Regions from separate parts of the Pseudoalteromonas sp. S2721 genome, predicted to be linked through region 2. Evidence: predicted binding sites of a transcription regulator. Region 2 holds the regulator's gene; each other region holds the start of a gene.

Region 1 (7,637 bases), on a different contig from region 2:
TCGATGTAGAGCTGTTATAAGTTGCACTTGTTTCTGGATCGAATGGTGTCACAGTTGGCGCAGAGGCACGTGAATCAAGGTTAAATGACGAATAGACATTCGTGGTTGCACGTGGTGAACCTGATGCATCTGGAATTTGTAGCGCAGAAGATGTACTTAAGCTTACAGAGGTTGTGTCACCGGTTGCTTCATCAACAGGGAAACCTTGTAAGTAATTACCGCTCGCATCCACAATAAAGTTATCTTTATTAAGTTTGAACGCACCAGCACGCGTGTAAGTAAAATCTTGTGCACCTAAGTCATTCGCCATTGCGAAATAACCTTCACCAGTAATTGCTAAATCAAGTGAGTTATTTGTGAAAGAGAGTGAACCTTGGTGGAATTGTTGTGCCACCATTGTTGTCCTTACACCGTCACCATTTTTTGTTTTACCAGAACTAAATACTGATGATGCGTATACATCAGCGAACTCTGCACGAGACTCTTTAAAGCCCGTAGTGTTAACGTTAGCAATATTATTTGCTGTTACGTCTAAATCTTTTTGTGCGGCTGCTAAGCCTGTTAATGCAATATTGAAGCTCATAACTCACCTCTAACCTATCTCTTAGCCTAAGCTAACCCAAACCTTTTATACTTATGCGATTTCAGCTATATCAGTTAGCCTAACCGCACCCTCTTTTGTATTTACGATAATGCCGCTTGCGCCATTAATATTGACACTTTCAATATTCTTAAAGGTCGCCATAGGCATACTGCTGTAGTCTCCATTTACAAAGCCTTCAGCACTGATGTCATACTCGCCTTCAGGGAGCACATTGCCATCGTTATCTTTACCATCCCACTCAAAACGCAGTGCGCCCGCAGACTGAGAACCTAATTCAATGGTTCGTACTAACTGACCTGAAGAATCTGTTATTCTTAGCGTTAAAGATTCAACGGCTGTCTCAGCAACCACCGACCCTTTAGCAAGGTTTTCACCGTCAAAGTCAATGGTGTCAGACTCTAATAACGCTTGCTTACCAACCAAAGTGGAAGCCTGTAACGCAGAATTTGATGTCATTGATGCAGTCAGTGAGTCAAACTTCTCGTTTAAGTTTGAAATACCTTCAGCCATAGTAAAGTTCGTCATCTGCGCGATCATTTGATCGTTATCAGCAGGGTTACTCGGATCCTGGAACGACAACTGCTGTGTTAACAACGAAAAGAAATCTTCCTGAGAAAGTGTGTTGTTGTCTTCCTCAGTTGTTTGCGTATTGCTTTGATTCCAACGCAAGCTATCCATATAGGATGATGATGCAGAGCTGATGTCGTTACTCATAACTTATCCTCGATTACCGTTGTCCTAACAACAGTGTTTTACTTAACATTTGCTTAGCTGCATCAGCAACTTGCACATTTGTTTGGTAAGAGCGAGAGGCAGAAATCATATTTGCCATTTCTTCTACAACATTAACGTTAGGTTTGTAGATATAACCATTTTCATCCGCACTTGGGTGATTCGGGTTATATTCAATTTGTAGCGGCTTATCGCTCTCTACAATACCTAAAACTTTAACGCCTACAGAAGAGCCCTGAGGATTGCTTTGCGATGCTGACGCTTTGGTCAACTCTGCAGCAAAAACAGGATGGCGCGCTCGGTATGTCTGGTCTTGGCTAGAGCTAATCGTGTTTGCATTCGAAATATTACTCGCTGTGGTATTTAAGCGCACATTTTGTGCACTCATACCCGTGCCTGAAATATCAAAAACATTATATAAACTCATGATTAAGCTCCTTGACTACCGAGGGCTTTTTTAAGGCCTTTAATTTTACTACTCATAAATTGCAGGCTTGCCTGATACTCTAATGAGTTCTGTACATACAAGTTTCGTTCCACTTGTATATCTACAGAGTTACCATCGCCTGTATCTGCTTGATTTGGCGTACGAAACATTTCTGCACCGCCAACAAAACGGCTGCCTCCGGCAATATGTTTAGCATCGGTTCTTACCATGCTATTGCCGCCTTGTTGGTTGCTTTTTGCCGCTTTTAATGCCGAGGCAAAATCAATGTCTTTCGCTTTATAGCCCGGCGTATCAGCATTAGCGATATTGGTCGCTAATAACTCAGCGCGTTGTGAACGGATCAACATTGCATGGGGGTGAACACCAAATGCTTTATCAAAACTGATAGCCATAACCATCTCCAAAAAATTGACTCTAGAGTGATTAATGCAAAAGCTAAGCCAATAATGAAGGGGATATTTTACTTACGTAAGATATTGAATAATAGATAAATTTAGCAACCTAAGAGCTAGGTTGCTAAGAAAGGTTTACTTTTTCTGGTAGATGATGCCTGGATTACAACGAACCATCTCAAAGCTATCACTTAAGCCCGCCATTGATTCTGACGCACCTAAAAAGAGGTAACCTTTAGGGTTTAGGGCTTGAGCAAATTGCGAGATAATTTTAGCTTTTACCTCTGGTGAGAAGTAAATGAGCACGTTACGGCAAAATATAATGTCAAACTTGCCCATTAAAGCGTATGAATCCAGTAAGTTAAGGTGTCTAAAGCTGACCATTTTACGTATAGGGTCAATGACTTGAGCCATTCCATTGCCGCTGTCTTTAAAGAACTTTTGACGGCGTTCCATCGACAAACCACGCGCAAGCGCTAGCGAGTCATACTCAGCGTTTTTGCACATATCAAGCATGGTATTAGAGATATCAGTGCCGATTATTTGCGCCCCCATCTTTAATACACCTGGGTTTTTTGACTGAAACTCGGCAACCGACATGGCAATTGAATACGGCTCTTGTCCTGATGAACTTGCCGCTGACCATATTTTTAATGGTCTACGCACATCTTTAAGCTCAGGAAATAATTTCGTTTTCAATAACTCAAACGGATACTGGTCACGAAACCAAAGCGTTTCATTGGTTGTCATTGCATCAACCACAGCGGCACGAAGCTGCCTCTCATGAGGACTCAGTGTTTTACTTACCAACTGCGATAAAGACTCGACATTAAAACGCGCCATAAGTGGAGCGAGACGGCTTTTAACTAAATAAAGTTTATTATCGCCAAGCACAATGCCGCATTGTTGCTCTAAAAAAGAGCGAAATTGATCGTATTCGCTTTGTTGTAAATGCTTATTTTCCAAAGTAATACCACCTATAAACTATTAATCACAATGAACCCATTTTTTTACAGCAGTCGCTAGTTCATCTGGGTTAAATTTAGCAATAAAATCGTCAGCTCCCACTTTCTCAATCATTGCTTGGTTGAATACACCACTTAAAGAAGTATGTAAGATCACATGCAAAGGTGATAATTTTGGATCGGCCTTTATCTCGGCGGTTAAGGTATAGCCATCCATTTCTGGCATTTCAACATCTGAAATTAATAAGCCAACTCGCTCAGTAATATCGTTCTGGCAATCAAGTTGAGCTATTTCTCTTAGTCTTAGTAAGGCCTCTTTGCCATTTTTAGCAAGCTCAGTTTGTACACCAAGTGGCTCAAGCGCTCGTTTTACTTGATTTCTCGCGACAGCAGAGTCATCAGCAATAAAGACGATTCTTTCACCTAAATCTTTCTGGAACTCACCTTCACCAACAACATCTGCGCTAACTTCAGTGTTCACTGGGCAGATTTCATTTAGGATCTTTTCAACATCCAAAATCTCAACCAGTTCGTTTTCTATTTCTGTGACTGCTGTTAGGTAAGAATAACGTCCAGCTCCCGAAGGTGGTGGCATTATTTTTTCCCAGTTCATATTTACGATACGTTCTACACCACCAACCAAAAACCCTTGTACTGAACGGTTGTATTCAGCAATGATGATAAAGCTGTCTTTTATGTTTTCAATTGCAGGACCACCGACAGCCATTGATAAGTCAATAACAGAAATAGTTTGTCCACGAATATGCGCAACACCGCGAATATAGGCATTTGATTTTGGCATGTTCGTAAGTGGCGGGCATTGCAAAACCTCTCTTACTTTAAACACGTTAATACCAAAGCGCTGACGCCCTCTGAGTTTGAATAATAGTAATTCAAGGCGGTTTTGCCCAACCAACTGAGTTCGCTGGTTAACTGAGTCTAAAATGCCTGCCATTTCAATCTCCTAAAGATAAACAATCAGAGCTGGAACAATAATTGCCTTCTTTGTGTTAAAGCTACATAAGGTTACGAAGCGTCTGTTTTTTGACGCAAAATATTTATACCTTGTTTTCAACAATAAGCATAGTCGAAACAATATGAGTTTGTTAAAAAAAAGCCGAAGATACAGTGTTTTTTATTTTCTTTCTAGCCTGTTGTTTGCAACACAACTACAAGCAGAAGTCTATAACAACGAGCAACTTCAACAGATCGCTGTTGATTTTGTGAGTGAACACATGCCTGACTTGAACACAACACCACAGATAAGCGCTTTGCCTCTGGATAGTCGCATTCCTGATAGGTTATGTGAGTCGCCATTAAACAAAGAGTTACCAACAGAGCCTCCTTTTAATCGGCAGGTCACAGTACAACTTAAGTGCCAAGACATAAATAGTTGGACCCAATACGTTCACGTTAGAATTATAGAACTTGAGCCAGTCGTTGTTGTTACAACGAGTCTTACTCGAGGTGAAGTTATTCGTGCCGAACATTTACGCCTAGAAATGAAACCTAAGCAATTTGTTAGAACGCAATACGTACAAGATGAGTCTATACTTATTGGCAGTCGCAGTAAGCGAAATTTACGCGGTGGTACACCTATTGTTATGAGCCAAGTTTGCATGGTTTGCAAAGGCGATAACGTAACTATCTATGCTTCGTTACGGGGCTTAAGGATCAAAACCACCGGAATTGCGCTAGAAGATGGCACGTTAGACGAATTAGTACGTGTAAAAAATAAAAAATCAGGTAAAGTATTAAATGCGCGTGTGGATGGAGTCGAGTCTGTACAGGTAAATATTTAATTTTAACTATTTATGCTAAAGTATCCGCTGTGCCCGCCGATATAAAGGCATAAGTTGGGTAATGTATAGGTCAAAAATTATGGTAAGCAATGTCAATAATGGTCAACAACAGCCTTCTGTGTTGACAAATACCAAGCAAAAAAAGCTTGATTTACAAAAAGATAATGCTAATGCAGCTGCTGCTAAATCAGCCGCACCTAAAGCAAGTGCAGATTCTGTCAGTTTAACACCTCAGGCAAAGCAGCTTAAATCATTGCAAGAAAAAGCAGAGCAGTCTTCTGGTTTTGATAGCAATAAAGTGGCTGAGCTGAAAAAAGCGATCAGCGAAGGTAAATACCAAATTGATGCTGAAAAGCTAGCAAAGAACATCGCTGCATTCGAGTTTGATGTCTATGGCTGATCATAATCATTTAATAGCCAGCAAACTAACACAGCAAGTTTCGTGCTTGGAGTCTATTGCTGCGTTGTTAGATGATGAATTGACAGCCATTGCTGCAAAACGTGGCGAAGGATTAAAGAGTATTGCCCAACAAAAAATTTCTTTGCTCCAACAAATCCAAACCATAGATAAAGAAGTGCAAAAGCTTGTCGCGCACAACGAATCGCAAGATGATGACGTGAGTGCACTTATTAAGCAAGTTAACACTCTCCTAGCAAGCTGCAAAAAGAAAAACGATGTAAACGCCCATGCGGCTCACCAAGCACAGTTAAGTGTTAAACAACTTAAAGATATTCTAATCGGTGCGCCTTCATCGATGACCTACGACCAAGGCGGCAGCGTAATTCAAGGCGATAAAAAAATCGTCCACAATTTGAAAGCCTAAACCCCAATATTATTCTTTTAAAAAAACGCGATAACTAAGTTAGTTATCGCGTTTTTTAATGTTTGCAGAATAATACCAATCCACGATATCACTCAATTAAGCAAGGTACTGTAAGAAAAGCGCATTTCAGCGCTTTTCTTTTATTGATTAAATATCTACAGATTTATTTCCATCTTCGATTAGTTTCTTAATCATGTCCTCTGATTCACTCTGAATATCACTTGCAGGTTGTGAACTTATTGAGTCATTAGGATCAAAAGCTAAACTTTGCTGTTCGCTATCGATATTCAATGCCAGTACCTCACTTTGTTCAGAGTCACTTAAAACATCATCGATTGTTACTTCAAGCGGAGCAGAGTTAGAGTGCAATGTCGGTTCTGTATCCGCTTTAGCTAATATCACGCTTAAATCAATACTTTCACCGAGCTGCTCAGCGCCTGAAGTTGAACTTTCATTTTCTGGTGGCTCTTCAGAGTTCTCTAAGCCTGCTAAAACAGGTTCTTCTCCAAGAGATATGATGCCGCTATCAGGCTCTGATTCAATCACACCTGTACCGACTAAATCGTTAGAGGTGTTCTTGACGATATACTCACCAGTTTCAGTATCAACAATAGCAAAGTAATATTCATTCCCTAAATCAAGAAAAGAAAGCCCTATGCTCCAGTCACCGTCGCTATCAGTTGTGGTGCTTGGCGAAGAACTAAGAACTGAAGCGTCGATAATATTGAGTAAATTAAGGCCGATTAAGTTAGAGCCAATGGCATAAACCTCAGTTCCCGGCTCAGCAGTGCCTTCGGCGAAAGGTAAGAGTAAACCTAATATACCTGGATTATAGTTAGTAACATCAAAAGCATCTAAGCTAGGGTCATTACTATAATCAATACTCGATATAGTGGTTGTATTACCTGCAGCATCTGTCGCAGAGGCCTCAACATATGCGAGAGTTAATAAAGAGACTGACAAATTAAGCACTTGCCAATCACCATTAGCGTCAACGGTGGCTGTGTAAGGAACTCCTATACCACCTCCAATTAGGTAGTTTGTAATGGTAATAACACTTCCTTCAGGCAAATCTGAAGTACCAGAAAGCGATACCAAGTTACCTAATAAGAATGACGGCGTGATTGATAACTCTGGAGCTACAGTGTCAACTTCTCCGCCCGTTTTACTATCAGTTCCTGTGTTACCTGCGGTATCTGTGATGCTTGCAGTGACCGAATACACTCCATCAGCTAACGCTTGACCTGCTTCAACTTGCCAATTGCCACTTGCATCAGTTGTGGTAGTAACTGTATGTTGTAAACCGCCTGCGGCAGTGAACACAATTACTACTGTACTATTTGCAGCATCAGATGTGCCGCTGATAACAGGGGTTGAGTCGTTTGTGAGTATTATACTGCTTTGATCAATGCTCACAATCGGTGCCGTAGTATCAACCGCAGACGTTGTACTTACTGAAACATCATTCCCAGCTGTATCAGTCACAACAGCGGTTACCGTATACTGTCCTTCGGCAAGCGCTTGGGTTGCTTCAACTTGCCAGTTAAGGCTTGAATCAAGCGTTGTTTCAACACTATGACTAACACCTGCTGCATCAACGAAGGTGACAACCACTCGATTACCAGCGACTGCTCCTGTTGCACTGCCAGAAGCGAGCGGTGTTAAATCGGTTGCAACAGCAATCGTGTCTATAACAACATCAGGCGCAGTGATATCTATAATGCCAGACACCGAAGTGGTTGCGCTATTACCTGCAGCATCAGAGATACTGGCTTCAACCGTGTATACTCCTTCAGCTATTGAGGAAGGTAATGCCACAGACCAATTACCTGATGCATTAACAATAGCAGAAGCAGTAACATCATTACCT
Region 2 (7,637 bases):
ATATCGGTAAATAAAGCGCCGCTTTGAAACAGCATGCTCATTTTGGTACGGGCGGCGTAAAGTTCCTTGCGAGTCATGCTAGGAATGCTTTTGCCTTCAAATAAAATGTCACCAGAGTCAGGCTTCAGCTGACCGCCAATTAAGCGTAACATGGTGGTTTTACCAATGCCGCTCGGTCCCATGATAGCGGTAATCTTGCCTTTCGGAATGTTAAAACTCATATTTTTATATATGATTCTATCGCCCCGTGAAAAGGTTACATCCTTGATTTCTACTATTGATTGCGACAAGTCGCTCTCCATAACGTTTTTCACTAGTTTTGCCATTTTAAGGGTTTTTTAGTCAAGATGGAAAAAACAAATCGTAAAATTTTGTAATATTTTCTATCAATAAATTCTAAAGCTAGCTGTAAAGAGCTTAACGACACCTGAAATTTAGTTTCCTTACCAAGCACGCTTTATGCTTGCCAGCCCATTCTTTTACTTATACTTTCAGGCTCGCTTTTGTTACTATTTGCAGTCATCTGTATAAGTAATGTTGGCGTATCACAATGGTGACTTCTTTTGTCATTTTAATTATTGGCTTTGCTGCACTCGTCTGGAGTGCTGATCGGTTTGTTTATGGGGCGGCTGCACTGGCAAAAAATATGGGGATCCCCACCCTAATCATTGGTTTAACCGTTGTTGCTATGGGCTCATCAGCCCCTGAAATGATGGTATCTGCATCAGCGGCACTTGCCGGTAAAACAGATACTGCGGTAGGTAATGCGGTCGGCTCTAACATTACTAACATCTTACTTGTACTTGGTGTCACAGCTTTACTGCGCCCTCTTTCAGTATCTTCAATGACACTCAAACGCGAAATGCCGCTGGTACTGTTAATCTCAGTAGCCGCTTGGTATGTGTTCTCAGATAACTATTTTTCGTTCGCTGAAGGCATTGCATTGATGATTGCCTTTGCGGTGTTCATTGGTGGCTTAGTTATTGTGTCTCTGCGTGCTAAAAACCAAGATGACCCATTTGTCAGCGAAGCGTGTGAAGACGTTCCGAACGATGTCAGTACCAAATCAGCCATATTCTGGTTAATCATCGGTATGATTTTATTACCAGTCAGTTCACACTTTTTAGTTGAATCAGCCGTTGATATCGCAAAATATTTTGGTCTATCTGACCTTGTTATCGGCTTAACCATAATTGCTATTGGTACCAGCTTACCAGAGCTAGCGGCTTGTATTGCAGGGGTTTTAAAAAACGAAGACGACTTAGCACTTGGTAATATCGTTGGCTCAAATATTTTCAATTTACTCGCCGTATTACCTCTTGCGGGTATTATCAACCCTTCAATTATTGACCCTTCTGCGGCAAACCGCGATGCACTTATCATGATTGCAGCAACCGTTGTATTGATTGCCATGTCATTGAACTTTAAAGGTGCTCGTCGTATCAATAGAGTAGAAGGTGGCTTACTGTTAGTCGCATTTATTGCATATCAGGGCTATATTTTCAGCCAAGTAGGATAATTAATGACACAACCTAGCTTTATCGCGCAGGGTAAGCGCGTACTCGAAATTGAAGCACAAGCTTTACAAGAAATTGAGCAATATATAAATCAAGATTTCGATAATGCTTGCCAATTAATGTTCCAATGTACAGGTCGTATTATTGTGATTGGTATGGGCAAGTCTGGCCATGTAGGTAATAAAATTGCTGCAACCCTTGCAAGTACTGGCACTCCGGCATTTTTTGTTCATCCTGGCGAAGCTAGCCACGGTGATTTAGGAATGATCACCCGCGACGATGTGGTGATGTGTATTTCAAATTCAGGTGAGACCAGCGAAGTACTCAGTATTATCCCTGTTATTAAGCGCATTGGCGCAAAAATGATTTCATTAACAGGCAACCCAGACTCAACAATGGCAAAACTGTCTGATGTTCATGTGTGCATCAAAGTTAGCCAAGAAGCGTGTCCGTTAGGCCTTGCCCCAACGGCAAGCACCACTGCAACCTTGGTTATGGGCGATGCAATGGCGGTTGCGCTACTAGAAACCCGAGGTTTCACTGCCGACGATTTTGCACTTTCGCACCCTGGTGGCAGCTTAGGTAAACGTTTATTACTTACATTAGATGATGTGATGCACGCAGGCGACGCAACGCCAATCGTTAGCGAAACCCAAAGCATCAAAGATGCATTGATTGAAATGTCAGCCAAGGGCCTTGGTATGACCGCAGTGATTAGTGCAGATGAAAAGTTAGCCGGGTTATTCACTGATGGTGACTTACGCCGTATTTTAGAACAGCGCATCGATATCCATAACACGGCAATTAGCCAAGTGATGACCCGTTCATGCACAACGGCTCGCCCTGACATGCTTGCGGCTGAAGCTTTAAATATTATGGAGCATAAACGTATTAATGGTTTAATTGTGGTGGATCAAAGCAACACACCAATTGGTGCCCTTAATATGCAAGACTTATTAAAAGCAGGAGTTCTCTAAGCAATGACATTCGCCGAACTATACCAGCCCCTGAGCCCTGATGTGAGTCAGCGTGCTCAAAAAATAAAACTATTAATCTGTGATATTGATGGTGTTTTTTCTGATGGTCGAATTTATTTGGGTAATAATGGCGAAGAGCTTAAAGCATTCAATACTAAAGATGGTTTTGGTATTAAAGCACTCATTAATAGTGGCTTTGAAGTGGCAGTGATTACTGGCCGCCATTCACAAATAGTTCAGCAGCGAATGACTAGCCTAACAGTTCAGCACATTTATCAGGGACAAGAAGATAAGCTGATTGCTTATCAAGAGTTAAAGGATAAACTGGGGCTGACAGATGAACAGATTGCCTATATTGGTGATGATGGTCCAGACTTACCAGTTATGGAAAAAGTTGGCTTTGCTGTCGCAGTAAACGATGCACACCCGCTTATCAAGAAGCTGGCTCATTACACCACATTATTACCGGGTGGCTTTGGAGCCGTGCGAGAATTAACTGATTTACTGATGTTAGAAAACGGCAAGCCGTTAACTAGCGATGGAACCAGCGCATGAATATAGCCCGTATTTTACTGAGTATTGTTTTTGTCTGTTGCATGGTGTGGTTATGGTACCCGTACTTTAACCAGTCAACTGATACAATAACTAGTGAAGACGAGATCATCGCAACACCTGATTACACTGCCGTTGCTCTAAAGCAAACAGCTTATGACGAGCAAGGTAAAATTAGTCATAAAGTGGCAGCTGCAAAAATGGAGTTGTATCAACAATTAGGGTTTACCTTTTTTGAACAACCTATTTTTACTATTTATAGCGATCAGCAAGTTTGGCAAGTAAGAGCCAAAGAAGCTACTTTATACGAAAATGATCAGCTGATTTTTGAAGGGGATGTAGTTGCTAAAAACTTAACCCATAACGGTATGATCGAAGACATAAAAGCAGAAAATATTAATGTCGACATTGATAAAATGACGATGTTTTCAAAGCAACCTGTAACACTAACAGGACCGAATTTAAAAATTACCGGTAAAGGCTTAAAAGCCGATTTAAAAGCCGAAATTGTTGAGTTAACTAACCATACACGAACCATATACTATGACCAATAAACTGAAGAAATTACTCCTGATCCCAAGCTTATTGATTGCCTTTTCGGGCGCAGCTGCCGAGCAAACAGGCGCTCAAATTAGCATTAGCTCAGATCGCCAAGTCGGTAAACTAAAAGATGGCGTTGGCATATTCGAAGGTAACGTAGAGATCGTGCATGGTGATCGTCGCATTACAGCAGAGCGACTTGAGGCACATGGCGGTGACACCGAAGGTACAGTCGAATTAATTATCGCTACAGGCAAACCAGCTTACTTCGAAGAAAAGCAAGCTGATGGTACCGTGATGAGCGCCAGCGCCGAAGAAGTTCGTTATGATGTTGCGAAACGCTTCTTAACACTCAATGGCGAAGCTGAAGTCACTCAAGCGGGTCAAAAAGTAACGGCAAAAAGCATTACCTATGATATGGCTCAACAGCTGATCAGCGCAGAAAAAGACGAAAACTCAACAGATCGTGTACACACTATTTTAGTGCCTGTAGAAAATAAAAAAGACGATAAAGGCCAACCATGAGCACATTAAAAGCAGAGCTTTTAGCTAAAAGCTACAAAGGCCGCCAAGTGGTTAAAAATGTCGGTCTTGAAGTTGAAGCGGGCAGTATTGTTGGCTTGTTAGGGCCAAATGGTGCAGGTAAAACAACGACCTTCTATATGATTGTAGGCCTCGTACCAAGCGACAAAGGAAAAATAAGCATCGATGATAACGATATCACGCTTTTGCCAATGCACAGCCGTGCGCGCTTAGGTATTGGTTATCTACCACAAGAGTCGTCTATTTTTCGAAAATTAACAGTTTACCAAAACTTGATGGCCATATTAGAGACCCGCAAAGATCTTAACAAAACAACGCGCGAAGAGACGCTTAACAACTTATTAGATGAATTTAGCATTCAACATATTCGCGATAGCCAAGGTATGGCACTGTCAGGTGGTGAACGACGCCGCGTTGAAATTGCACGTGCATTAGCCGCTAATCCTAAATTTATCCTTTTAGATGAGCCTTTTGCTGGTGTTGATCCTATTTCGGTGTTAGATATAAAGAAAATTATTGAGCACCTAAAAAATCGTGGTATTGGTGTACTTATTACTGACCATAATGTTCGAGAAACCCTTGATGTTTGTGAAAAAGCCTACATTGTTTCTCATGGGGAGCTAATTGCATCAGGGACACCTGAGCACGTATTAGCTGACCAAACTGTACGTGATGTTTATCTAGGCGAGCAATTCAGGCTGTAACCATTACGCCACCGACTAGAGCATCTGCTAGACTTATACAATGACAAAAAATCGATAACAGTGTCTTCACCGTTACCGATAACTTAAAAAGGATTGTTAGGGATACATGAGGCAATCATTACAGCTGCGCATGGGCCAGCAACTTACAATGACTCCACAACTGCAACAAGCCATTCGCTTGTTGCAGCTCAGTACATTGGATCTCCAGCAAGAAATTCAAGAAGCGCTTGATAGTAATCCTCTGCTTGAAGTGGAAGAAGCGGATTACAACGAAGAAAGCATCGGTAAGAATGAGCAAAAAGCGGAGTCTGACGATGTACAAGTCAGCGCGTCTGCCGACGAAGCACCTAGCGAATTCGAGCAAGAAAGCAGTGATGCTCTGAGTAAGGATACGGTTAGCGATGACTTAGCTATGGATGTTACGTGGGATGAGTACATGAGTGCCGCCCCATCAACATCGTCTGGGCCAATGCCTGAAGACGAGTCTATTTACCAAGGTGCTTCAACAGAAACACTGCAAGAATATTTAATGTGGCAACTACAGCTCACACCATTTAGTCCTACCGATGAAGCGATTGCCGTTGCCATCGTTGAAGCTATCGATGACTCAGGTATTTTAACGGTTAGCTGCGAAGATATTGTCGAAAGCTTTAATCAAAATAATGATGAAGAAGAAATCGAACTCGATGAAGTTGAAGCTGTCTTAAAAAGAATACAGTTATTCGATCCAGTTGGTATCGGCGCGCGAAGTTTACAAGAGTGCCTGTGTATACAACTTCGTCAATTCGATGCCAATACGCCATATTTAGCTGAAACTAAAATGGTTTTATCTGAGCATATCGAATTATTAGCAAGTCGCGACTATCGCACTTTAATGAAAAAGACTAAGCTTAAAGAAAACGAGCTTAAAGAAGTGATGACGCTCATTCACAGCTTAAATCCTAAGCCTGCGGATAGCATAGTACGCGAAGAATCTGAGTACGTCATACCCGATGTATCAGTGAAAAAAGTGAAAGGCCGCTGGGTAGTCGAGTTAAACCCAGATTGTATGCCAAAAATTAGAGTGAATAGCCAATATGCAGCGATGTCTCGCTCTGTTAAATCAAGTAGCGACAGCCAATTTATTCGTTCTCACTTACAAGAAGCAAAGTGGTTTATTAAGAGCTTAGAAAGCCGTAACGATACTTTACTAAAAGTGACCAACTGTATCGTGCAACAACAGCAAGCTTTCTTTGAACATGGCCCAGAAGCAATGAAGCCAATGGTGCTAAACGATGTCGCTGAAATGGTCGAAATGCATGAATCGACGATTTCTCGGGTTACAACACAAAAATATATGCATACCCCAAGGGGAATTTTTGAGTTGAAATATTTCTTCTCAAGCCATGTCAGCACCGAAAATGGTGGTGAGTGTTCTTCTACAGCAATTCGCGCTTTAATCAAGAAGTTAGTTGCTGCAGAAAACTCGGTTAAACCATTGAGTGATAGCAAAATTGCAGATATATTGGCTGAGCAAGGAATTAAAGTAGCTAGACGTACAATTGCAAAATATCGTGAGTCTCTAGCAATACCTCCGTCTAATCAGCGTAAAAGTCTGATTTAGACGTTTTACATAGAAGGAAAATGCTTATGCAACTAAATTTAACTGGTCGTCACGTAGAAGTCACTGATTCATTAAGAGACTATGTAAACACTAAGTTCGCAAAACTAGAAAGGCATTTTGATCATATTAATAATGTTCATGTCATTTTAGATGTAGAAAAATTAAGCCAAAAAGCAGAAGCAACTTTACATGTAAACGGAGGCGAGCTGTTCGCTTCTACAGAACATCAAGATATGTACGCAGCAATTGACTCATTGATCGATAAACTTGATCGCCAAGTCATTAAGCATAAAGAGAAATTAGCTCGACATTAAATTATGAAACTTAGTTCACTTACTAATCAGGACTGCAGCAAAGCTGCGGTCCTTTTTAATAGCAAAAAAAGAATTCTTGAGTATATTAGCGAGTTAGCTCACCAGCAGTTTCCTCATTTATCTCAACAAGATATCCTAGATGCTTTTCTGAACAGGGAAAAGTTAGGTAGTACAGGTATCGGCCGAGGAATAGCTATTCCCCACGGTCGAATGAGTGGTGCTGATGAACCTCATGCATTTATTATTGTCAGTGAATCTCCCATCAATTTTGATGCGATAGACAATCGTCCCGTTGATATTTTTGTGGCACTCATCGTACCAGATGGCGATTGCCAGTTGCACTTGAAGACCTTGTCAACAATTGCTGATAGACTTAAAGATAAAGATTTTTGTAAACAGTTGCGAAGTGCTACAAGCGATCAGCAACTATTTCAAGTAATTGCATCAGAGGCATAAATGGAATTAATAATTATCAGCGGTCGCTCAGGCTCGGGGAAATCGGTCGCTTTACGAGTTCTTGAAGACTTAGGCTACTACTGTGTTGATAATATTCCTGTCAACCTACTGCCTTCGCTCGTGCGAAGTGTTTCTGATAATTATGACAAAATTGCCGTCAGTATCGACGTACGTAACTTACCGAAAGAGCAGCAAGAGTTTAATGATATTCTTGAGTACCTGCCAGGTTTTGCAAACCCAACACTATTCTACCTAGATAGTGATGACCAAACCCTAATTAAGCGCTTTTCTGAAACTCGCCGTTTGCATCCATTATCGATTGATTCTTTACCGCTTGATCTTGCCATTAAACAAGAAAAAATCCTGCTTGATGTGCTGATCACCCGCGCTGACTTTATGATTGATACCACTGATTTGAGTGTTCATCAGTT
Region 3 (7,637 bases), on a different contig from region 2:
TGCCATCAATTGTGGTGGCGTCAGGGAAGCTATTTTTAATTGAATCATTGCCCGTTTTTATGACTTTACCGTCTTTAAAAACTAGTGCAGAAAAGTGTTGGGTTTCGCCTTTATAGGTAGGCGTATAGCCATTTACATTATAAATAACAGTGGTGTTGGCAAAACAGCTAAGTGAAGCTGTTGCGAGTAAGCTGATGATGAGTTTCATAATCTTCTAATAGTTTTTATTGATTTATGAAAACAGTATCAGAGTTGCAGTAAACTGCAACTCAGCAGAGATTAATAGTTAACTATAACTCTTTATTTGCTCGCATAAATCTTAAACTCATTGAGGGATAATTTATTATCTTTATCACTGTCGTAATTTTTAAATCGCGACCACAGAGCTGGGTCTCTCGCAGACTCTGAGCGAGTCAGGTAACCATCGTCATTACGATCAAGTTGTTTAAATTTTTCACCAATACTATCTGCAGCAAAACTCATTGTGCTAAATGCACAACTTAAAACTAGGCTGGCAAAGGTTAATTTTGACATTACTTTAACTCTTGTTTGTTAAATAGTGTTTAAACTCAAGGAGCGAGATTTGTTGATCTTTATCTGTATCCCACTGCGCTATGCGTTTTTGCAAGTGCGGTTGCGATGACAGTTCCTGCTCAGATAAAAAGCCATTTTTATCTTTATCTAGGTGATCAAAGCGTTGTTTTACGTCCAATGCTAAGCTATTGAAGCTTATAGTAATTAAGGTGCATGGAGCAAGCCAGAAAATTCTCATAATTGCCTCCTAAATAAAAGTGCTTGCCATAATTTAACTCCCAAAATTTAAATCCGTTTACACATTCCCTCTGGGATTATGGCAAGCACTTTAAGCCGTTAAGGTTTGAATTTTTCAAACTCTTGTTCAGACAAAACCTGATCGCCGTTTTCATCCAGATCGGCAAATTGCTTAAGTAAGTTATCGTGTTTGGTTGCTTCAGTTAATGAAATCTCGCCATCGGCATTTGTATCAAATTGAGCAAATCTAACATCCATTTGTGATGCTAAAACGGTGGCGCTGATAACTAAAAACATCAGCGAGAATGCAGCTAAAAGTTGTTTCATTACAATCTCCTATTGAATAAACGACTGAAACTCAGAAAATGAAATTTGGCCATTTTGATTACTATCAATTTGCGTAAAGTTGCCGTGCAACAAGGCATCTTCAGATGCTTCTGCCTCACTCAAAAAACCATTGCTGTCTTTATCTAGCTCATTAAATGTTGTCTGCAAATCAAGTGCGTAACTATGAACTGAGAACAGACTTATAAGCAGGGTGGCTACCGGGGCCGTTACTTTCATTTTGTGTCCTAAATAACTAATTTGCTTAGTACTAATCAAAATCAGTGCCAATATTAAAAGTTATTAATTATCAGGTGGTTATGGTTTTTGTGTGGTTTTGAATGCGAAATAGTTACAGGGTGTTGTGTCTTTTTTGCAACGATTTTCAGGTGTTAAAAGTTTATCTATTTTATTTCAATGAGTTAGTTTGTTGCCAAATAGCAACTTTGTATCGGTTTTTGGGGGGAAATCAGTACTTTTTAAGGTCGGATTCAGCGAGTGTCTAAGTTTGTTCACTAATAATCAGCATCTGCAATTATGTTGAGAGTGAATATGCAAAATAAAGTAGCGATAAAAATAAAACAGTTACTCAATTGGCGACCTAGTCTTATTGGCCAGTTTGTTTGTAGCATTTTGCTGTCTTTACTACCGTTATCTTTGGTGGTGATTTTATTTTTAAATGCGCTTAATAAGCAGCTTGCGGTGACTCAAGAAATCGTTGGTGACAATTACGAGATAACTAAAGCATTTAATAACCTCAAACAAGACTTAAACAGCCTAGAAAGGGCAACTCGACAAAACTGGGTGCTTAAAAGTGAATCCCTCGATAGCTTGATTGCCAACAAGTGGCAATCGTCATTGCAAAGTGTTGATGAGCTCATTTTCTTAAGCCCAACCGCTGATTATGTCTCGCAGTGGCGGCAATTGGCTGAGGTATTACAATTTGCGCATCAGCATTTATTAATAGAACAAAAGCAAGATGGTGAGCTGTTTGCACCCGCTAGTAAGCTTATCAGTGAGCAAACAAATTGGCTCAAAGAGCAAAATGAATTGCGCATCACAAAAAATCAGCAGCAATTAAAAGCACTTCAAGCTTCATTTATTAATTGGTTAGTTGCGTTAATTCCACTCACGTTATTGGTCGGGGGCGGCTTTCTTTGGCGGATCAGCGGGCGGCTCAGAGAACTCACACATGTGATTGATAAACTTGGACAAGGTCACTGGCAGCAAAAAATTCAAGTTCGCGGCTCGTCAGAGTTAGTTGAATTAGGTAATAAATTAGAGTGGGTTCAAGCGCAGTTACATATGCTTGAGCAGCAAAAAGATACGTTTTTACGCCATGTGACACATGAATTAAAAACGCCCCTAGCTTCGATGGTTGAAGGCACAGACTTACTCGCAGATGAAATTGTTGGTCCTATCAATAGCGAGCAACAAGCCGTTCTTGAGCTAATAACGCAAAGTATGGTGCGACTCAGAGCCATGATTGAAAGCTTATTGAGTTACAACGCCATTCGCACGAGTAAGCAAAGCCTAAGCGAGCTTAATTTTAACTTGATGATGAATAAAATTGAGCGTCATTTTGAGCACCGATTATCAGCGCGTGACTTATCCATTGTGTGGGTGAACGAGTTACCAAATAAAGCCTTGTTTATCTCAATTGAGCTACTTGAAATGGTGCTCATTCAGCTGACTTCAAATGCGCTAAAGTTTTCGCCAGAACATGAGTCAGTGACAATAAAAGCAAGCTTAAAGCAGGGACAGTTAATTTTGAGTGTCAGCGACTTAGGGGTAGGGATAGAGGATACAGAAAAAGCCGCTGTGTTTGGGGCTTTTTACCAAGGTAAGAATGCAAAACAACATACTGAAATGGGCAGCGGGCTTGGTTTAACCATAGTTAAAGAAACCGTTGAACAATTAAACGGTAAGCTCTCTATTACTGATAATGAGCCGCAAGGATGTGTATTTACAGCCATTTTACCAATTCAATTAACCCAAGGAGTTAACTGATATGGGCTTAGCGAATAAAGCCAGTTTTATGCTTGTTATAGGCACACTTTTTATAACAGGGTGCACGATCACGCAAAAGCATGTTGAGGCAGAGCAAATAGAGCCGACAGCAGATGTGAAATCTCAAGGGCAACCTAATCCAAAGCCTCGGCCGAAAAGTGAGCCGTTATACCCGCCTGCAAGTACAGTCATTGCTTGGCATGCTGCCAAGTGCGGTGGCTTTAAAGCAAGCTCTGATAAAGCAAATTATGTTGGCGAAAATGAGCTAAAGCGTCTGTTTGAGTCGATTTGTTTACTCGGTGCTTCAGAGCCAGAAAAAGCTCTTAGTCAGCTTGAAAAAAGTGATCACGCTTTTTATTGGCCAGATGATATTAAGCAGTATCTATGGTTACAAAAGCAATATTTACAACAGAATTTAGCAGCAAAACAAGCTAAGCAGGCGCTAAGTGATGAAATGGAAAAAACCTTATCGTCGCTTGCGACTATCGAACAACAACTTCTGCTACGTGAAGAAACCAAGGAGCAGTAACCATGAATGAAGTAACAAAACCACGGGTTTTATTAGTAGATGACGATGCGAGTTTATTAAAGTTACTGGCGATTAGAATTGAGTCTAAAGGCTATTTGGTAAGCACAGTCGAAAGTGGCATTGAGGCATTACAAACGTTAAAAAACCAAACCTATGATGCGGTGATCACTGACTTAAGAATGGATGAAATGGACGGCATGGCTCTACATCGCCAGTTACAAAGTCGTTACCCTTCAATGCCGGTGATCATGATGACAGCACATGGTTCGATACCTGATGCAGTGGAAGCGACGAAGCAAGGTATTTTTGCATTTATTACCAAACCAGTTGATAAAGATGAGCTGTTCGACAGCCTTGCTAAAGCTATTGAGATCCATGGTGTACACGGTGATGAAACACCGACACAAACAAATATTGTCACCCGTAGCGGCGCGATGTTGCATTTACTTGAGCAAGTTAAATTGCTTGGTCCAACGCAAGTGAATGTGTTGATCTCCGGTGCTAGCGGCACAGGTAAAGAGCTGCTTGCACAAGCGATACATCAACATAGCCATGTTAGTGATGGGCCATTTGTGGCAATTAACTGTGGCGCTGTGCCGGGGGAGCTTTTAGAGTCTGAATTGTTTGGGCATAAAAAAGGCGCGTTTACAGGCGCAGTAAAAGACCATCAAGGTTTGTTTCAACAAGCTCAAGGTGGGACCCTTTTTCTGGACGAAATTGGTGATATGCCGCTAAATTTACAAGTAAAGCTGCTGAGGGTTTTACAAGAGAAAACCATTCGTCCTGTAGGCTTTCAAGAAGAAATCCCAATTGATGTGCGGGTGGTGTCAGCGACTCATAAGAACCTCCCAGAGGCAATCAATAATCAGCAGTTCCGTGAAGATTTATATTACCGATTAAATGTGGTGAACTTAAAACTGCCTCCGCTTTGTGAACGCCGAGAAGATATTAGTTTGCTAGCACAGCATTTTGCAGGTCTAATTGCTAAACGTATGGGGCAAGAGCAAAAGCAGTTTGCCAATGATGCGATGCATGCTTTGGTGCGCTATGATTGGCCGGGTAATATCCGTCAATTACAAAATGTGATAGAGCAGGTAGTAGCCCTTACACCTGGTAAAGTGATAGCTGCTCAGTTAGTTGAGAGTGCATTAAATAGTAATGTTAGTATTGCTGAGCCACTTTCGTTAAATGATGCAAAAAAAGAATTTGAGCGAGATTATTTAATTAATACGCTGAAAATGTCAGCGGGTAATGTTGCCGAAGCCGCAAAGCTTGCGAAACGTAATCGCTCAGATTTTTATAAATTAATCAAAAAGCACAACATTAATGTTGAAAGCTTAATATAAGGAAAAACATGGCGCTTTTTTTAGTCTATCTGGGCGGTCGTATTCAAGGTTGCCACATTGAAATGCACGACGTTCGATTTGTCGTAGGCGATAGCATTGAGCAAACCTACTCAAAACTAAAAGCACAATGGGTGGGTGATAAAAGCAACGTACACATGGATAGCTACATGCAAATTCAGCACATTGATGGTTATCAGGTCGAAGTGGTTGATAGTGCGCATCACCAAGCCGAAAAACTGTATTTTGTGAACTTAGGTGCCTATAGAGCTGATAGCCTTGCAGAGCAGCATGATTTTGCATTGTACGTTGCGCGTAGCAGTGAAGAAGCAAAGCAACGCGCTAAAGAGTCTTTATTGGCGGGAATGACTCATCTTCATAAAGATGATTTACACGATGTAGACGATTGTTTTGCGATTGACTTGTTAGATAGCAACTTATCAATCAAATTAACGCCAAGCGGGCAAGCACAAGCAATGAAGCCCGATTGGTTTGGCTATCACGTGTTGTGATCTATTCTTGGTTATCGTTTTTACTGGCAACTTTAAAGGCGATAATCACCAATCCAAACAAGGCAAATGGCAGTGCAGCGAGTAAATACTCAACGGTATGGCTGTCTTGATAGTTGGGCTGGAGTAGGAAGTGACCTGCAACACAAAGTAAAATAGCCACGAATAAAACGGGCAGTAAAATCAGTTCTTTTTTAGGTGAGTGTTTTTTCATTACAAAGCGTTATATTCCAAAGGTGCGCCATTGTAATGATCTCAGCTTACTCAGGTCAAATAAGTTGCTTTGTAGTTTGCTTTATATTGCGCTGTATCAACTTTTTTTGTGTCAGCTTTTACAGGCTGCTTTTTTGGAGCCACTGGTTTATCGGTTGCTTCATTATAGCTAAATAGCCCCATAATGAATTCAATCTCTTCACGTTGTAATCCAGATCGCATGATGCCCTCCAAAGAATAATTTGCCTTTTGTATTACAAATATTACGTCCTGTAATCTGAATTATCGGTGAATACCTAGTCATTAAACTGTAATCATATGTAACGCAAATATGCTTATTTAATAGGCAACTCCACAGTAAACACAACACCTGTGCCATCATCTAAATTTTCTGCCAATACTTTACCGTGATGGTAATCGCAAATAAGCCTTACAATATAAAGACCTAAACCCAAGTGTGGCTGCTGCTGATGTTGCTGACTTCTCACCGAGACCATTGAGTCGAAAATGTGTTCAACTAAACCGTCAGGGAGCAGAGGCCCTTGGTTGCTGATTGTTAATAATGCATGCTGCTCTTGCTTGGTTAAGCTAACTGAGATAGTGCTTTGTGAAGTTTTAAACTCAAGTGCGTTGTTGATGAGCTTATCGAGTAATTGGGCAATAAACTCTGGTGCGCCACTAACATTTAACGGCTCTTTATAAAGCGACAAGGTAAATAGGCTTTCACCGTAGGTTATTTGATAGCCCTGCATGCAGCCAGTGATCACCTTGGTCAGGTCAAACTCTTCTGCCTCGGCACTTTGAATACTTTGTTCAAGGCGCGTTGCTTCACTCATGGTGGTAATAATTTTACCTAACCGCTCAACCCCTTCACTGGCACGGTCGAGGTATTTTTGACTCAGTTCAGATTGCGGCTGCATTTGTAAATTTTCAAGCGATGAGCGCACAACAGCCACGGGCGTACGCAGTTCATGGGAGAGTCGTGATGACATATTTTCTAAGTAATCAGTATAACCACTTAAACGGCTAACAATGTTGGCAAAGCTGCGAGAAAGATCGCCAATTTCGTCATTCGAATCGGCATAAGTAATTTTGCCGGTGATCCGCCCTTGAGCATCAATGGCTTGTTCGGCGTTGTCACGTAAGCGGCGAATACGGCTGGAAATTCTTGAAGCAAAAAAGAACAGTGTCACAGTACCAACAAGCATCACCGCTAAAATGACATTAAATAGCTTTTCTAACGATTTATTACGCAGAGTACGCACGCCGTTGGTGGTTTCTTCTGCGATTACTGCACCTATTACTTTGTCTTGGATCCAAATAGGGTAGGCCGCCGATAAAATAACGGCTTTGTTATCTGGGGTTAAGCGCCATGATGATGCGGGTTTACCATTTAAAGCGCTGGCTATGTGTGTACCTTGCATCGCTGCGACATCATGTAAGGTATCAATAAACTCATTTTCTGGGCGAGTTAAAATTTTATAGTAAAGTGGGTGTAAGTAATCTTGCTCAAAGCGTTGCCACCAGGTTGTTGCGGGCGCATCTTTTAGGCCGTCTGCCCAAACGCCATCGGCATGATGAATTGAGCCAGATTGTGCAAGTACACGATGATGGTTATCGACGACCCAAATTCGGCTGCCACTGTGGCCCATGCCTTTCAAGATACGGTTAATTTCTGGCGAAGGCACTAAAACAGAGCCGATATCATTGGGGTTTTGTAGATTTGAGGTCGACATAAGCTGAGGCTCAACCTTGTCTTCATCCCAATCTTCAATAGCAAAACCAAGCTTATTACCTAGCATCGAAAGTGGAAAACGCAGCTCTATGTTGTAACCCGCGTTGGTGCTTTTAAAATAGCCTTGGATTTTAGTGACCGGCTCTTGTGTAGCAGCATCAAAGGCATTAACCCAACCATCTTGGCGGGCGGCCACCACATAA
Region 4 (7,637 bases), on a different contig from region 2:
ATTTATCATTGGCGTAGTTATTTATAAAAGTGAAATACGCAAAGTGAGAATTTTGACACAATTCTCAGTAATTTAACTATTAAATAATACTCTAGCAAGTCAGATGCCAAGTTAATTTATCTAAACCATGGTACAAAGTGCAAATTTTGGCAAATTAAGCTATAATTTAAGCAATCGGTTTGTCGGAGGCCGCCATGAAAATTCAATCACCCAATACCGGGTTTTTAAACCAAACTCAGCAAACGGGTAATAAGCTTGCTGAGCAATTAGCGTCAGGTAAAAAAGTAAACTCAGCAGCAGATGATGCCGCTGCATTGCAAATTATTGATAGACTAACATCGCAACAAGATGGCTACAGTCAAGCAATTAACAATGCGTACGATGGCATTTCTTACTCGCAAGTAACAGAGTCAAATCTATCTGGTGTAAATGATGCCGTTTCTCGCATTCGAGAGCTGTCTATTCAAGCGGGTAATGGTGCGCTCACAGATAGTGATAGGGCTGCACTCCAAGAAGAAGTGTCGCAATTACAAACGCAAATATCAGAAACATTTGAAAATGCCACATTCGGTGGTAAACCTTTATTTGATGGTGAGCAAGTGTCGTTTCAGGTTGGCCCAGATGCCAATACTACACAATCAGTGACGCCATCTGATGGCAGTATTGCAACAGTTATTGCGGGAATCGATATTTCAACCCAAGCAGGTGCGCAAGCTGCGATTGATATTAGCGACCAAGTAGCTGAAGAAATTAACACGCAAAGAGCTGAGCTAGGCGCTTTTCAAAACACCTTGGCGAGTACGATAAAAGGTTTAGGCAACCAGCGAGAGAGCATTGCTGCGAGCCAAAGCCGAATAGAAGATACTGACTATGCAAAAGCTGTGTCTGATCAAGTAGCTAATGATATTTTATCGCAAGCATCGGTTGCCTTACGTGGTCAGGCTAATCGTTCAGCCGAATCTATATTAGGCTTACTTTAATTCTTTAGTATTAAATTTTAGTGCTAAGTGACTATTTTTTGGCGTTGATGTCAATAAATTGCCGCTTAGCGCTTGCATCCCTCTTAAACTCGCTTACAATTTAGAAATTAACTAACCTCGTGGTAACTGTGGTTCGCCAATAATGATCTTAATTTTAGACAATAATAATAATCGTGCGATAGGTTTACATGCAGCACTTACCTTCATTGGTGAAACTGCACAATTAGTTGGTGAGACTTCATTACAGTCTTTTTGTGAAAAACATCAACAGCAAGAATGCATGGTCATTCTTGGTGCTTTACAGCAGCTAAATCACGAGGCTGTGATCAAACAGTTTCCTGCCATTCCGTTTTTATTAATTGGTGAAACACTCAAACCGCTGCTAAGCATTGCTAATGTAGTTGGTTTAATTTGTGAACCATTTAACCATGACGTAACTACTCAGCTATTGCATGATTGTCAGCAATATCAGCGCATGCTACCAGGTGACCATAAACAAGCTAAATCTAACAAATCATTTGATGGTTTAGTCGGTGAAACCGAAGCTGTAAAAGATGTGCGCTTTTTAATTGAGCAAGTAGCAAAAACCGATGCCAATGTGCTGATCTTAGGTGAGTCAGGCACAGGTAAAGAAGTTGTTGCACGTAACGTTCATTTACTCTCTAAACGCAATACCGGGCCATTTGTGCCGGTAAACTGTGGTGCTATTCCTGGTGAACTACTTGAAAGTGAGCTATTTGGCCATGAAAAGGGCGCGTTTACGGGCGCTATTTCTGCGCGAAAGGGGCGTTTTGAATTAGCGCAAGGCGGCACGTTGTTTCTAGATGAAATTGGTGATATGCCTTTGCAAATGCAGGTTAAACTACTGCGTGTGTTGCAAGAACGTAGCTATGAGCGAGTAGGGGGTACAAAGCCTATTCAAGCTGATGTACGCATTATTGCTGCGACTCACCGCAATCTTGAAGAGATGATTGAAAAGGGCGACTTCCGTGAAGACCTTTTTTATCGTTTAAACGTGTTTCCAATTGAAAACCCTTCGCTAAGTGAGCGTGCCGACGACATTCCTCTACTTCTAAAAGAGCTAATGCGTCGTGTGAACGAGCAAAGTGGCACAACGGCCAAATTCACTGAGCGTGCGATTCAAAGCTTAAAAGAGCATGCGTGGCCGGGGAATATTCGTGAGCTTGCTAACTTAGTTGAGCGCATGGTGATCATGTTCCCAGACAAAGTGGTTGATGTACCAGACCTACCAGCTAAATATCGTTATATTGAAGTTGAGGCTTATGAGCCTGAGTACCCTGAAGAGTTGATGGAGCGAGATGCTTTCAACGATATTTTCAGTACCGGCTTTAGTGATTATGATGAGGAAGAGCTTGATACCCCAGCAACAACGGCTGACTCAGGTTTATTACCAGATGAAGGAATTGAGCTCAAAGAATACCTAGCTGAGCTAGAAATCAGCTTAATCAGCCAAGCATTAGAGCGCTACGATTATGTTGTTGCACGTGCAGCAGAAATTTTAGGTGTTAGGCGCACCACACTGGTCGAAAAAATGAAAAAATATAACCTAACGCGCGACTAATAGTTAAGAGCAGGTTTTAGGCAAAAATTAACTAAGTACTATGGTTATTACGCCTATAGAATGGGCTGTGTCTTTATTTATAGGCGCTAAACTTACGGGCGCGCTCACCGTCTTTCATTCGGGGTCTGCTGTGGTAATAAATCACTAAAAGCTTTTTGCACAAAGAGAAAATAATGAGGAACAAATGAGAAACCAAGCCCTTTCTTTTAATATTTAAAGCGCAATATTCCTTTAACCTATTTGTGAATCAGGCTCTTAATACTTTTACCACCAAGGTAATCGAGGTGCTGCGCGCTACACCTAGTAGCCTAGAGCCTAAAATTTAACATCTTTATTTTTACCTCATAAGCGCAGCGTCTCTTAGCCTCTTTGTGAATAAGTTACTTAATTAGCTTTTTACCGCCGGAGGCTGCTTGCAGCACCGAGAAGATAGAAGCCAAGCTTAGCCCATATCACCTAATAACTATCAATAATCTCTTGTTTTCTAAAACAATCATTACTGTGGTCGTTAACCATGCCACAGGCTTGCATATGCGCATACACAGTGGTTGGCCCTAAAAACTTAAAGCCGCGCTTTTTTAAATCTTTGGCGAATGCTGTAGAGGCTTCAGTAATAGCCGGGTAATCCTCTAATTTATCAAGATTGTTTACCAATGGTTTGCCACCAACAAACTGCCATTGGTAATTTGAGAAACTGCCAAACTCTTTTTGAATCTCAATAAAACGTTGCGCGTTATTGATAGTGGCGGCGATTTTAGCGCGATTACGAATAATACCTTCAAACTGCATTAATCGTTCGACGTCGTCTTCGGTCATTTTGGCAACCTCTTCGACAACAAAGTTTTTGAAGGCACTGCGATAGCCATCACGCTTTTTAAGTATGGTATACCAACTCAGTCCCGCTTGTGCTGACTCTAAGGTTATAAATTCAAATAAGCGGTGATCATCATATAGTGGCACCCCCCATTCTTGGTCATGATAGGCCACATAATCTTCTTTGCTGGTATCGAGCCATGGGCAACGACAATGGTGTTCTTTTTGCATTATTCCCTCGCGATTGTCATTTTTTTGTCAGTGTTGTTTTGTCTTTAATTTATTGAAATAAAACAAAAATAAATTTGGTACGGATTGTGCATTTGACTAGGTAGACACGATTTTTTGAGTATCGATTATGGCCTTAGCAAATGTCCTAAAACCACAATTTATCACAGCCAAACAATATAACCCATGCTTACAACAAGAAGAGTATGTGGGTGAGTTGAGTGAGCTGCGCCAACAAGCCAGTTGGTTAGGTCATTTGGTTGATACCATGCCTGCGGGTGTGGTGGTTTTGGATGGCCGAGGTATGATCGCAAAAGCCAATCAAATTGCCATTGATATGCTAGGTGAACCCCTTGAAGGTGAAAAGTGGTTTAGCGTAATTCAACGCTCATTTCGACCACAGCAAGACGATGGACATGAAGTATCACTTAAGGATGGCCGTTTAATAAAGCTTGATATTACTGCGCTTGCTCCAGAGCCAGGGCAGTTAATTTTAATGACAGATTTAACTGAAACCAGGCGCTTACAAAAGCGAGTAGCACATATGCAGCGCTTAAGTGCGCTTGGCAAAATGGTCGCTTCGCTTGCTCATCAAGTCAGAACACCGTTATCAGCGGCCATGCTGTATGCCGCAAATTTAGGCTCAAAGCGATTGCCAGAAAGCTCGCGTGGCAACTTTCATACGAAGCTAATGTCGCGTTTAAAAGATTTAGAAACCCAAGTGAACGATATGCTGTTATTTGCCAAAAGTGGTGAGCAACAAGTGGTCGAAAGCGTTTCAATGCAACAGTTACTTAATGAAGTAAAAGCCGGTGCTGATGCTATGGTTGCACAAAATAACAGTGAACTTAGCGTGAACTTGCCTGAGCCAGATATTGAAATTATGGGTAATAAAACTGCTCTGGCGAGTGCTATTCAAAACCTGATCCACAATAGTATTCAAATTATTGGCTCTGAGGCTGTGGTAACCCTGAGTGCCGAACGTGACGAAACTAGCGAAAACTGTGTTCGTATCAGTGTCAGTGATAATGGCCCAGGCGTTGATTTACGTCATGCCAACAAATTATTCGAACCTTTTTACACTACCAAAAGCCAAGGCACGGGGCTTGGACTTGCAGTTGTAAGTTCAGTCGCCAATGCGCACCAAGGACGGGTTGAAGTAACTAATAATGCTCATGGGGGAGCATGTTTTAGTTTGATCTTGCCAATTAGTGCAGAACCAATCTCAGCGGAGGCAAAATGAATACTAACTCTATTTTAGTCGTTGAAGACGACGCAGGCTTACGAGAAGCACTGATCGATACCCTTGAAATGTCGGGTATTGATTGCGTTGCTGCAGATAGCGCTGAACAAGCGATGATCTTGCTTAAGCAAAATAGCTATTCATTGGTTGTTAGTGATGTGCAAATGGGCGCCATGAGTGGCCTTGACCTATTACGTAGCATTAAACTTAATTATCCTGAGCTGCCAGTATTAATGATGACAGCCTATGCCACCATTGATGATGCTGTAGAGGCAATGCGTTTAGGCGCGATTGATTACATGGCAAAACCGTTTGCCCCAGAAGTGCTTCTTAACATGGTGAGTCGTTATTTGCCTGAAAAGGAAAAAGAAACCGATGGCCCAATTGTTGCCGATCCATCGAGCATTAAGTTATTAGAACTTGCCAGTAAAGTAGCGCGCTCAGATGCCAGTGTCATGGTACTCGGCCCAAGTGGCTCGGGTAAAGAAGTGTTGGCTCGTTTTATCCACGATAAATCAAATCGTAGCGATGCTCCCTTTGTGGCTATTAACTGTGCTGCTATTCCTGAAAACATGCTTGAAGCAACCTTATTCGGTTACGAAAAAGGGGCGTTTACTGGCGCTATTCAAGCTTGCCCGGGTAAATTTGAGCAAGCTCAAGGTGGTACCATCTTACTAGATGAAATCACTGAGATGGATTTAGGCTTGCAAGCTAAATTACTGCGTGTACTTCAAGAGCGCGAAGTAGAGCGCTTAGGCGGTCGTAAAACCATAGAGCTTGATGTTCGCGTACTTGCTACAAGTAACCGAGATTTAAAAGAAGCAGTGAGCGAAAATCTATTTAGAGAAGATTTATATTATCGCTTAAATGTATTCCCGTTAATGTGGAAACCATTAGCCGAGCGTCCTGGCGACATTCTTGTATTGGCAGAGCATTTAATAGAGCGTCATTGCCTGAAAAGTAAAGAGCCTATAGCTCAACTAAGTGAGGGTGCGAAACAAAAGCTGCTATCGCATGCTTGGCCAGGTAACGTACGAGAGCTCGATAACGTTATTCAACGGGCGTTGATATTATGCGATGGTAATAGTATTCATCAAGATGATGTCTTTATTGAAGAGTTGCTTACGGCGGATATCAAGCCAGTCGCTACGCCACCACACAACGCTCCGGTATATCAAGAACAGCCTGTTGAAGTTAATCTAGATACCGTACCGCAAGTGAGTGAGCAGGGTAATTATAAAGACGAGCTGAAAGACAAAGAGCATCGTATTATTTTAGAAACCTTAGCGCGTTGTAACGGTAAGCGTAAAGAGGTTGCAGAAACCTTAGGTATTAGTCCGCGCACGTTACGTTATAAACTGGCGCAAATGCGAGACTTGGGTATCGCCTTACCTGCATAAACTCCTTCCAAAAAGTTAGTCAAACAAGCTCACATTTTTGTGAGCTTGTTTGCTGTCAAAACTCTGACAAGTAAATTATCTATGTTAAGTTATTGAAAACTCTCGTTTTATTTTGTGGCACGGTTTGTGCTTTATCAGTGCATAAGTAAACTGCATTGTCAGAGAGTATTATGAAAGTTCAAAACAGCGCATTATTTCAAGAAATGCAATCTATGGCTTCAGAAGTTGGTCGTGGTAACTCAATTAATAATTTACCAACACAAACTCAGCCAACTTCATCGGCACAGTTTGGTGATTTACTTACCAATGCACTTGATACAGTGAATGGCTTACAACAAGAAGCAAAACAAAAAGTAACCGCGCTTGAAATGGGCGATCGCAGTGTTTCACTTGCGGACGTAATGATTGCTTCGCAAAAGTCATCAGTTGCCTTTGAAGCGACGGTACAGGTTCGCAATAAACTTGTTGAAGCTTATAAAGAAATCATGAACATGCCTGTGTAACTAGGTAGTGGAGAATTATTGTGGCGCAATCTAATCAATCAACTGATCTAGCCTTAGCAGGCGGCGGTATCGATGCAACCGATACTGACGATCAACAAGAGCAAAAGTCAGGCTACCTAAGTGCCTTAAATGGTGTAGACGTTTTACGCCAGGCTACTTTAGTGATTGCTTTAGCAATCTGTTTGGCTATCGCAATTTTTATTATTATTTGGGCTCGTCAGCCAGATATGCGTCCGCTTGGCAAAATGCCAACGGAAGAGCTTATTCAAACGCTGGACTTCTTAGACGCTCAAAAGATTGATTACGAACTTGATGGTAACGTCATCTCTGTTGAAGAAGGTGAATACCAAAACATCAAATTATTGATGGCTCGTGAAGGCCTAGAGCAAGCGCCAAGCTCAGGTACTGACATCATCATGCAAGACATGGGGTTTGGTGTAAGCCAACGCCTTGAACGTGAACGTTTAAAGCATGGTCGTGAGCAACAGCTTGCACGTACCATCGAAGAGCTAAAAAATGTTACTCGCGCCAAAGTACTTTTAGCTATTCCAAAAGAAAACGTATTTGCTCGTCGTGAAAAACAACCTTCAGCGACGGTAGTACTAACCTTAAAACGCGGCCGTACGCTTGATGGTGAAGAAGTTGACTCAGTAGTTGATATTGTTGCCTCAGCAGTCCAAGGTTTATCGCCAGAGCGTGTTACTGTTACCGATCAAAATGGTCGTTTACTGAATTCAGGTTCACAAAACTCACTTGCTGCTCGCTCTCGTAAAGAGTATGAAATTGAGCGTAAGCGTGAAGAAGAATACTTAAATAAAATCGATAGCATCCTTATTCCAGTTGTAGGTTTAGGTAACTACACAGCGCAAGTCGACTTAAATATGGATT

What was found. Region 2 encodes sigma-54, which starts transcription at its own class of promoters, with help from an activator protein. Its sites were predicted from a motif close to GTTGGCACGNNNNTNGNNT; they were not measured.
Region 1: flgB (flagellar basal body rod protein FlgB) is a predicted target of sigma-54. The motif match lies at 2,211-2,229, and genes of this name have one in related genera.
Region 3: CWC02_RS03055 (EF-hand domain-containing protein) is a predicted target of sigma-54. The motif match lies at 1,369-1,387, and genes of this name have one in related genera.
Region 4: fliE (flagellar hook-basal body complex protein FliE) is a predicted target of sigma-54. The motif match lies at 6,360-6,378, and genes of this name have one in related genera.

Annotation. Positions count from the first base shown of each region.
Region 1 is NZ_PNCZ01000040.1:59,258-66,894, forward strand. It holds gene flgE (flagellar hook protein FlgE) at 1-583, opposite strand, end outside; gene CWC02_RS15380 (flagellar hook assembly protein FlgD) at 635-1,318, opposite strand; gene flgC (flagellar basal body rod protein FlgC) at 1,332-1,763, opposite strand; gene flgB (flagellar basal body rod protein FlgB) at 1,766-2,176, opposite strand; gene CWC02_RS15395 (CheR family methyltransferase) at 2,312-3,142, opposite strand; gene CWC02_RS15400 (chemotaxis protein) at 3,164-4,096, opposite strand; gene flgA (flagellar basal body P-ring formation chaperone FlgA) at 4,239-4,943, shown strand; gene flgM (flagellar biosynthesis anti-sigma factor FlgM) at 5,023-5,343, shown strand; gene flgN (flagellar protein FlgN) at 5,336-5,767, shown strand; partial or broken gene CWC02_RS15420 (beta strand repeat-containing protein) at 5,915-7,637, opposite strand, start outside.
Region 2 is NZ_PNCZ01000008.1:63,050-70,686, forward strand. It holds gene CWC02_RS03575 (ATP-binding cassette domain-containing protein) at 1-302, opposite strand, end outside; gene CWC02_RS03580 (calcium/sodium antiporter) at 551-1,519, shown strand; gene CWC02_RS03585 (KpsF/GutQ family sugar-phosphate isomerase) at 1,523-2,494, shown strand; gene kdsC (3-deoxy-manno-octulosonate-8-phosphatase KdsC) at 2,498-3,049, shown strand; gene lptC (LPS export ABC transporter periplasmic protein LptC) at 3,046-3,600, shown strand; gene lptA (lipopolysaccharide transport periplasmic protein LptA) at 3,590-4,111, shown strand; gene lptB (LPS export ABC transporter ATP-binding protein) at 4,108-4,833, shown strand; gene CWC02_RS03610 (RNA polymerase factor sigma-54) at 4,940-6,436, shown strand; gene hpf (ribosome hibernation promoting factor) at 6,463-6,750, shown strand; gene ptsN (PTS IIA-like nitrogen regulatory protein PtsN) at 6,754-7,206, shown strand; gene rapZ (RNase adapter RapZ) at 7,207-7,637, shown strand, end outside.
Region 3 is NZ_PNCZ01000007.1:49,632-57,268, reverse strand. It holds gene CWC02_RS03075 (amidohydrolase) at 1-208, opposite strand, end outside; gene CWC02_RS03070 (EF-hand domain-containing protein) at 301-534, opposite strand; gene CWC02_RS03065 (EF-hand domain-containing protein) at 539-772, opposite strand; gene CWC02_RS03060 (PLC family EF-hand domain-containing protein) at 871-1,098, opposite strand; gene CWC02_RS03055 (EF-hand domain-containing protein) at 1,108-1,335, opposite strand; gene CWC02_RS03050 (HAMP domain-containing sensor histidine kinase) at 1,648-3,105, shown strand; gene CWC02_RS03045 (hypothetical protein) at 3,107-3,634, shown strand; gene CWC02_RS03040 (sigma 54-interacting transcriptional regulator) at 3,637-4,980, shown strand; gene CWC02_RS03035 (DUF1543 domain-containing protein) at 4,989-5,489, shown strand; gene CWC02_RS03030 (hypothetical protein) at 5,491-5,700, opposite strand; gene CWC02_RS20725 (hypothetical protein) at 5,751-5,921, opposite strand; gene pdsS (proteobacterial dedicated sortase system histidine kinase) at 6,035-7,637, opposite strand, start outside.
Region 4 is NZ_PNCZ01000040.1:19,575-27,211, reverse strand. It holds gene CWC02_RS15220 (flagellin N-terminal helical domain-containing protein) at 195-980, shown strand; gene CWC02_RS15215 (sigma-54 dependent transcriptional regulator) at 1,123-2,562, shown strand; gene CWC02_RS15210 (DNA-3-methyladenine glycosylase I) at 3,019-3,606, opposite strand; gene CWC02_RS15205 (sensor histidine kinase) at 3,734-4,846, shown strand; gene CWC02_RS15200 (sigma-54-dependent transcriptional regulator) at 4,843-6,246, shown strand; gene fliE (flagellar hook-basal body complex protein FliE) at 6,417-6,749, shown strand; gene fliF (flagellar basal-body MS-ring/collar protein FliF) at 6,770-7,637, shown strand, end outside.